2 regions of the Streptomyces sp. NPDC096176 genome follow, and region 1 is predicted to be linked to the other one. Evidence: predicted binding sites of a transcription regulator. Region 1 holds the regulator's gene; the other holds the start of a gene.
What was found. The regulator HrcA, encoded in region 1, represses chaperone genes, less so after heat shock. The targets are predictions, from matches to a motif close to TTNGCACTCNGNNNNNCNGAGTGCNAA.

Region 1 (4,417 bases):
CCATGCCCTGGGCGTCGCCCGCCTTGGCCGCGGCCTTGCGCAGCGGACTTGTCATGTGATGCACCTCGGGATATGCGGCGGGAGCGTACGGCCCGTGCTCCCGCATGAATCGGTTGACCAGCCCCCGCGCGGGCCGCCCGGAGAACGCGCGGGTCAGTTCGGTCCGTACGAACAGCGGATTGGTCAGGGCCCGCTTGTGCAGCGCGTGGGCCGCCGACTCCGGGCACACCAGGAACGCGGTGCCGAGCTGGGCGGCGCTCGCGCCCGCCGCCAGGACCGCGGCGATCTGGCTGCCCCGCATCAGACCCCCGGCCGCGATCACGGGCAACTGCACGGTTTCCTTGACCAGTTGGAGGAGGGCGAGGAGCCCCAGACCGGTTCCGTCGGTCGCGGGGTCGTCCCGGTGCGTTCCCTGGTGCCCGCCCGCCTCGATGCCCTGCACACACACGGCGTCGGCGCCGGCCCACTGCGCGGCCTGCGCCTCCTCGGGCGTGGTGACGGTCACGATGGTGAACGTGCCCGCCTTGGTGAAGGACTCGAGCACGCTGCGCGGGGGACAGCCGAAGGTGAACGAGACGACGGGGACCGGGTCGTCGAGCAGTATGGCGAGCTTCGCGTCGTAGCCGTCGTCGCGCCCGGAGTCGGCATCGCCCAGCGGCGTCTCGTACCACGCGGCCTCACCGGCCAGCTGATCCCGGTAGACACCGACGGCGGCCGGGTCGGCGGTGCCTGGCTGCGGCATGAAGAGATTGACGCCGAAGGGGCGGGCGGTGAGCCCGCGCACCTGTTTGACCTCCTGGTACATCCCGTCCGCCGTTTTGTACCCGGCGGCGAGGAACCCCAGCCCGCCGGTCTCCGAGACGGCCGCGACCAGCCGCGGGCAGGAAGCGCCGCCTGCCATGGGAGCCTGCACGATCGGATGACGGCAGAGATCGGTCAGCAGGGAGGACATGCAGGCATCGTGCCACGTCCCGGGCGGGCGGCCGAATCACCCGGAGCCTCGCCGGCACCGTTGACGTTCGAGGCGTACGAGCCGGGGGCAGAACCCCGCAACTCGCCGTTCCGCCGGCGTTGGACACGGGGGCCGGGGGCGGAGCCCCCGGAATACGCCCCCGCGGCCACGCCGTCCGGCTAACGCCCGTTGAACGCGTCCTTCAGACGCGAGAACAGCCCCTGCTGGCCCGGCTGGAACTGACCCGTCGGCCGCTCCTCGCCGCGCAGTTTCGCCAGGTCCCGCAGCAGTCGCTCCTGGTCCGGGTCCAGCTTCGTCGGCGTCGTCACCTCGACGTGCACGATCAGGTCGCCGCGCCCGCCACCGCGCAGGTGGGTGATGCCGCGCCCGTGCAGCGGGATCGACTGGCCCGACTGGGTGCCCGGCCGGATGTCGACCTCCTCGACGCCGTCGAGCGTCTCCAGCGGGCACTTCGTGCCCAGCGCCGCCGCCGTCATGGGGATCGTCACCGTGCAGTGCAGATCGTCGCCGCGCCGCTGGAAGACGGGGTGGGCGACCTCGTGGATCTCGACGTAGAGATCTCCCGCGGGGCCGCCGCCGGGGCCGACCTCGCCCTCGCCGGCGAGCTGGATGCGTGTGCCGTTGTCGACACCGGCCGGGATCTTCACGGTCAGCGTCCGCCGCGAGCGGATGCGGCCGTCACCGGCGCACTCCGGGCACGGGGTGGGCACGACCGTGCCGAAGCCCTGGCACTGCGGACACGGCCGCGAGGTCATGACCTGGCCGAGGAACGACCGCGTGACCTGCGAGACCTCGCCACGACCGCGACACATGTCACAGGTCTGCGCCGAGGTCCCCGGCGCAGCGCCCTCACCCGAGCAGGTGGTGCAGACGACGGCCGTGTCGACCTGGATGTCCTTGGTCGTGCCGAAGGCGGCCTCGTTGAGGTCGATCTCCAGACGGATCATCGCGTCCTGGCCGCGCCGCGTACGCGAGCGGGGCCCGCGCTGCGAGGCCGTACCGAAGAACGCGTCCATGATGTCGGAGAAGTTACCGAAGCCACCGGCGCCGAATCCGCCCGCGCCGCCGCCTCCGGCCTGCGAGAGCGGGTCTCCGCCGAGGTCGTAGACCTGCTTCTTCTGCGGGTCCGAGAGCACCTCGTACGCGGCGTTGATCTCCTTGAAGCGCTCCTGCGTCTTCGGATCCGGGTTCACATCCGGGTGGAGTTCGCGCGCGAGGCGGCGGAAGGCCTTCTTGATCTCGTCCTGCGATGCGTCGCGGCGTACGCCGAGTACGGCGTAGTAGTCCGTGGCCACTTACGACTCCGCCAGGATCTGTCCGACGTAACGTGCCACTGCGCGTACCGCTCCCATCGTTCCGGGGTAGTCCATGCGGGTCGGTCCGACCACGCCGAGTTTGGCAACTGCCTCGTCGCCCGAACCGTAGCCGACAGCGACCACGGACGTGGAGTTGAGTCCTTCGTGGGCGTTCTCATGACCGATCCGTACGGTCATGCCCATGCCGCCCGATTCCTTCGCCTCGCCGAGCAGCTTGAGAAGCACCACATGCTCCTCCAGCGCCTCCAGCACCGGCCGGATGGTCAGCGGGAAGTCGTGCGCGAAGCGGGTCAGATTGGCGGTGCCGCCGATCACGAGCCGCTCCTCGGTCTCCTCGACCAGGGTCTCGAGCAGCGTGGAGAGCACCACGGAGACGGTGCCGCGGTCCTCGTGCTCGAACGATTCGGGAAGGTCCTGCACCAGTTGCGGCACATCCGCGAAGCGGCGTCCCACGACCCGGCTGTTGAGCCGGGCCCGCAGGTCCGCGAGCGAGGTGTCGCCGAACGGCGCGAGGCAGTCGATCATGCGCTGCTCGACCCGGCCGGTGTCCGTGATCAGCACGAGCATCAGTCGGGCGGGCGCGAGGGAGAGGAGTTCCACATGCCGGACCGTGGACCGGGTCAGCGACGGGTACTGGACGACGGCGACCTGCCGGGTCAGCTGCGCCAGCAGGCGCACCGTACGGCCCACGACGTCGTCGAGGTCGACCGCTCCGTCCAGGAAGTTCTGGATGGCGCGGCGCTCGGGCGACGACAGCGGCTTGACGCCCGCCAGCCGGTCGACGAACAGCCGGTAGCCCTTGTCCGTGGGAATCCGGCCGGCGCTGGTGTGAGGCTGGGCGATGAAGCCCTCCTCCTCCAGCACGGCCATGTCGTTGCGGACGGTGGCCGGCGAGACGCCGAGCTGATGCCGCTCGGTGAGTGCCTTGGAGCCGACGGGCTCCTCGGTGCCGACGTAGTCCTGGACGATGGCGCGCAGTACCTCGAGCCTGCGTTCGCTGAGCATTCGTGCGCACCTCCAGCTGTGGTTCCTCGTAGTGGCTTGGCACTCGGTGCGCCCGAGTGCCAGCATTCCCCCGGCCAGTGTACGGCTGCCGGGTACAGGGGTAGCAAGGGTGGCCGACCGTGCGGTCGGACACGCTGTTTCCAGGGCCCACCGAGGTCGATGCGCATGTGTTGCGGATAGCGTCGCCGCATGGACGTCAGTTGGGAAGACCTCGGCTGGGAACGGCTGGCCGACGGGATCGGCCGGCGCCGTATGCCCGGCTGGGACGCGACCGTCGGTCTGGTCGTCGGCGAGGACGCCGTGCTGCTGTTCGACACCGGCTCCACGGTCCGCGAGGGCGCCGAGGTACGGGCACAGGCCCAGGCCCTGCTCGCCGGCCGGCGGATCCGGCGGGTGACGCACATCGCACTGAGCCATCCCCATTTCGACCATGTGCTGGGCACCGCGGCCTTCTCGGGGGTGGAGATCTACGGCGCGGTCGGCATGGACGCGCTGCTGCGGCGGGACCGGGACGTGATCCGCGCCGACGCGGTGCGGCACGGAGTCGCGCCGGACGACGCGGCGGAGGCCGCGGACCTGCTGGTGGCCCCGCAGCACAGCGTGTGCGGCGAGTGGACCCTGGAGCTGGGCGGCCGCCAGGTACTGCTGGCCAACGTCGGCCCCGGCCACTCCGGCCACGACCTGGCGCTGCTGGTGCCGGGCGCACCGGAGGTGGTCTTCTGCGGCGACCTGGTGGAGGAGTCCGGCGAGCTGCAGGCCGGCCCGGACGCCATCCCGTCCCGCTGGCCCGCCGCACTCGACCGGCTCCTCTCGCTCGGCGGCGAGGACGCGCTGTACGTGCCCGGGCACGGGGCGGCGGTGGACGCGGAGTTCGTGCGGGCTCAACGGGAGGCGCTGGCAGCGCGTTTCGGCGTGTCGTAGGGCGGCCGGACGTATCGTCGTGCGAATGCGCAGCTACAGCCCTGATCTCACACCGCCGTGGAAGCGGTCGAAGCCGGCCCTCGAGATCCCCGCGGACCCCGACCTGGTCGTCGAGGAGGTGTCGACGGGCTTCTGCGGCGCGGTGATCCGCTGCGAGGCGGGGACGGTCACCCTCGATGACCGCTTCGGCAAGCACCGGGTC
Region 2 (4,417 bases), on a different contig from region 1:
GGAGCCCTCGTGAGGTTGATTACAGGGGCCGGCCGATCAGCATCGTCGGGGCGCCCGCCACCCGCGTCAGGAAGACCGTCGCCGCGTTTCGGCCGTGCGGCTTCACCTTGCGGCGGACCTCTTCCGGTTCCACCGCGCTGCCGCGCTTCTTCACCGTCAGGTTGCCGACCTCGCGCTCGCGCAGCAGGGCCTTCAACTTCTTCATGTTGAAGGGGAGTTCGTCGGTGATCTCGTACGCCGTCGCATACGGGGTGGGGCGCAGCTCGTCCGAGGTGACGTACGCGATCGTCTCGTCGAGCAGGCCGCCGGAGACGGTCTCCGCGACCTCCGCCACGAGGTGGGCCCGGATGACGGCGCCGTCCGGCTCGTACAGGTAGCGGCCGGCCTTGCGGACGGGCGGGTCGGGAAGGCTGCGGCCGGTCAGGGTGTGCGGGCCCGGGAGGAGGGTCGCACGGACCGTGGAGGGGGTCGTGCCGAACCAGAGCACCGCCTCCTTCACGTCGCCGCCGTCCGAGATCCACTCCGCCTCTGCGTCCTCGGGGATCGCCTCGTGCGGGATGCCGGGGGCGATCTTGAGCGCGGCGCGGGGGCGGGTGCGGGCCGCGCCGACGGCCCATGAGAGGGGCGGCGAGTACGCCTCCGGGTCGAAGATCCGGCCGCGGCCGCCACGCCGGGCGGGGTCCACGAACACCGCGTCGTAGGCGGACGTGTCGATGTCCGTGACGTCCGCGCAGCGGACCTCGATCAGGGCGGTGAGGCCGAGTACTTCCGCGTTCGCACGTGCGACTTCAGCGGTCAGCGGGTCGCGGTCCACTGCCAGAACGGAGATGCCGGCCCGGGCGAGCGCGAGCGCGTCGCCGCCGATGCCGCTGCACAGGTCAGCCACGCTGCGAACGCCGAGGGCCGCGAAGCGGTCGGCCCGGTGGGCGGCGACCGAGCGGCGGGTGGACTGTTCGACGCCGTTCGGGGTGAAGAACATCCGGCGGGCGTCCTCCTCGCCGAACTTCGCCACCGCCCGCTGGCGCAGGCGCGCCTGCCCGAGGGCCGCGGAGACCAGCTCCGCGGGGTGCTCGCGGCGCAGTCGTGTGGCGACGGCCAGTTCGTCGGCAGGTTCGTAGGAGGCCAGCGAGGCCAGCAGCGCTCCGCCCTCCTCGGTGCGCAGTGCGGAGAAGGCGGCGAGCGGATCGAGGTCGTTCACCGGGCCATTGTGGGCCAGCTGGGGGATGGTGCGCTCACGGCGGCGGTGTCGGGCCGTTGAGCGGGCCGGGCGCTGACAGGATGCGGCGGCATGCAGCTAGTAAGACAAAAAGGAAAACTCAGTGCTTATCGGGTCCGCGCGGCCCTGGCCGCGCTCATCGTCGCCGCGGTCGGTTCGGGCTGCGCCACCGAGGGGGCGCAAGTCGCCGCTCCGGCCAAGTCGCCGTCCTCGTCCCAGGCGAAGTCTCCGGCCGGCCAGGAGGCCGCACGGGGCCCCCAGGCGCAGAAGGAAGGCGCGAAAGAGGGCGCCAAGGAAGGCGCCAAGGAGCGGGCGAAGGAGGGTGGGAAGAAGGGCGCGAAAGAGGGCGGCGCCGCCGGCGTGAACTCCGCCTACGCCGAGAAGGTCAGGCGCGCCCAGAAGGCCCGCGCCGCCGCTGCGAAGAGATGGAAGCTCAAGCGGACCCCGCTCCCCGCACCCCAGCCGCCCGCCGAAAAGCCGGAGATCACCACCCGTAAGGGGTTCGAGGTGAAGGGCGGGGACGATCTGCCGCCCGTCTTCACCACCGTGCCGACGAAGGAGAAGGTCGTCTTCCTGACGATCGACGACGGCGCGGAGAAGGACCCCGAACTGCTGCGCATGATGTCCGACCTGCAAATCCCCTACAGCGCCTTCCTCACCGACTACGTCATCGACGACGACTACGGCTACTTCGAGAAGATGCAGGACCGAGGGGTGGCGCTGCACAACCACACGCTCAACCACCGTTACCTGCCCGGTCTTTCGTACTCCGCGCAGAAGCGTGAGATCTGCGGTCAGCAGGACAAGCTGGAGAAACGGTACGGGAAGCGGCCCCGGCTGATGCGCCCGCCGTACGGGAACTACAACAGGGACACGCTGCGCGTCGCCAAGAAGTGCGGGATCGAGGCCGTGCCGCTGTGGGCGGCTGAAGCCTTCCCCGACCACATGGAGTGGCGCGAGTGGGACAGGGACCTGCATCCCGGCGACATCATCCTCACTCACTTCCGCGGCAAGAACGAGTGGAAGGGCAGTATGCCGGACATGATCCGGCGGGTCGTGGACATGGTGACGAAGAAGGGCTACGCCGTGGCCAAGCTCGAGGACTATGTCTGAGCGTGGTCCGGGAGCGCCCGGCATGCGGAACCGTGGGCGCCGTCCTGGCGTTCTTCGTGTCGGGATCCGCCGAGCCGGACGCCGCCACATTGGCACTCCGCTTGACCGAGTGCTAATCACAGTCATAGTCTCGGCTCTGGCACTCACCAAGTGAGAGTGCCAACACAGCGACGGGCAGGTCCGGCACCCGCGACGACGGATCGACCTGGTCGCCACCTCAGATCAGTTAACCCCGTGAGATCTCCGAAGGGGGAGGTCGGATCGTGACGACCGCCAGCTCCAAGGTTGCCATCAAGCCGCTCGAGGACCGCATTGTGGTCCAGCCGCTCGACGCCGAGCAGACCACGGCCTCTGGCCTGGTCATTCCGGACACTGCCAAGGAGAAGCCCCAGGAGGGCGTCGTCCTGGCCGTGGGCCCGGGCCGCTTCGAGAACGGCGAGCGCCTGCCGCTCGACGTTAAGACCGGCGACATCGTGCTGTACAGCAAGTACGGCGGCACCGAAGTGAAGTACAGCGGCGAGGAGTACCTCGTCCTCTCGGCTCGCGACGTGCTCGCGATCGTCGAGAAGTAAGCACCTGCTTCACCTGTTTTGCCTTGAGCTGCGCCCCTGGCCACCCCGCTGATGCCGGGCGGCGAGGGGCGCAGTTCTTTGAACACAAATCCGAGAGGGCTGAACCGCTCCCATGGCGAAGATCCTGAAGTTCGACGAGGACGCCCGTCGCGCCCTCGAGCGCGGCGTCAACAAGCTTGCCGACACGGTCAAGGTGACGATCGGCCCCCGCGGCCGCAACGTCGTCATCGACAAGAAGTTCGGCGCTCCCACCATCACCAACGACGGTGTCACCATCGCCCGCGAGGTCGAGGTCGAGGACCCGTACGAGAACCTGGGCGCCCAGCTGGTGAAGGAGGTGGCGACCAAGACCAACGACATCGCGGGTGACGGTACGACCACCGCCACCGTGCTGGCCCAGGCGCTGGTCCGCGAGGGCCTGCGCAACGTCGCCGCCGGCGCCTCCCCGGCCGCCCTGAAGAAGGGCATCGACGCCGCCGTCAGGGCCGTCTCCGACGAACTGCTGGCGACCGCCCGCCCGATCGAGGACAAGGCCGACATCGCCGCCGTGGCCGCGCTCTCCGCGCAGGACCAGCAGGTCGGCGAGCTCATCGCCGAGGCGATGGACAAGGTCGGCAAGGACGGTGTCATCACCGTCGAGGAGTCCAACACCTTCGGTCTGGAGCTCGACTTCACCGAGGGCATGGCCTTCGACAAGGGCTACCTGTCCCCGTACATGGTGACCGACCAGGAGCGTATGGAGGCCGTCCTCGACGACCCGTACATCCTGATCCACCAGGGCAAGATCGCCTCCATCCAGGACATGCTGCCGCTGCTGGAGAAGGTCATCCAGGCGGGTGGCTCCAAGCCGCTGCTGATCATCGCCGAGGACGTCGAGGGCGAGGCCCTCTCCACCCTCGTCGTGAACAAGATCCGCGGCACCTTCAACGCGGTGGCCGTCAAGGCCCCCGGCTTCGGCGACCGCCGCAAGGCGATGCTCGGCGACATGGCCACCCTCACCGGTGCCACGGTCATCGCCGAGGAGGTCGGCCTCAAGCTCGACCAGGCCGGTCTGGACGTGCTGGGCACCGCCCGCCGCGTGACGATCACCAAGGACGACACCACCATCGTCGACGGTGGCGGCAACTCCGAGGACGTCACGGGCCGCATCAACCAGATCAAGGCCGAGATCGAGTCCACCGACTCCGACTGGGACCGCGAGAAGCTCCAGGAGCGCCTCGCGAAGCTGGCCGGCGGCGTGTGCGTGATCAAGGTCGGCGCCGCCACCGAGGTGGAGCTGAAGGAGAAGAAGCACCGTCTGGAGGACGCCATCTCCGCGACCCGCGCCGCGGTCGAGGAGGGCATCGTCTCCGGTGGCGGCTCCGCGCTCGTCCACGCCGTCAAGGTGCTCGAGGGCAACCTGGGCAAGGAGGGCGACGAGGCCACCGGTGTCGCCGTCGTCCGCCGTGCCGCCGTCGAGCCGCTGCGCTGGATCGCCGAGAACGCCGGTCTCGAGGGCTACGTCATCACCGCGAAG

Region 2: groES (co-chaperone GroES) is a predicted target of HrcA. The motif match lies at 2,419-2,445, and genes of this name have one in related genera.

The regions. Positions count from the first base shown of each region.
Region 1 covers NZ_JBIWFV010000004.1:492,681-497,097, reverse strand. Annotated here, with positions in the region: gene ACIQ7Q_RS13960 (nitronate monooxygenase) at 1-952, opposite strand, end outside; gene dnaJ (molecular chaperone DnaJ) at 1,132-2,268, opposite strand; gene hrcA (heat-inducible transcriptional repressor HrcA) at 2,269-3,294, opposite strand; gene ACIQ7Q_RS13945 (MBL fold metallo-hydrolase) at 3,484-4,215, shown strand; gene ACIQ7Q_RS13940 (DUF3097 domain-containing protein) at 4,241-4,417, shown strand, end outside.
Region 2 covers NZ_JBIWFV010000001.1:233,920-238,336, forward strand. Annotated here, with positions in the region: gene ACIQ7Q_RS01260 (SAM-dependent methyltransferase) at 20-1,198, opposite strand; gene ACIQ7Q_RS01265 (polysaccharide deacetylase family protein) at 1,289-2,329, shown strand; gene groES (co-chaperone GroES) at 2,593-2,901, shown strand; gene groL (chaperonin GroEL) at 3,014-4,417, shown strand, end outside.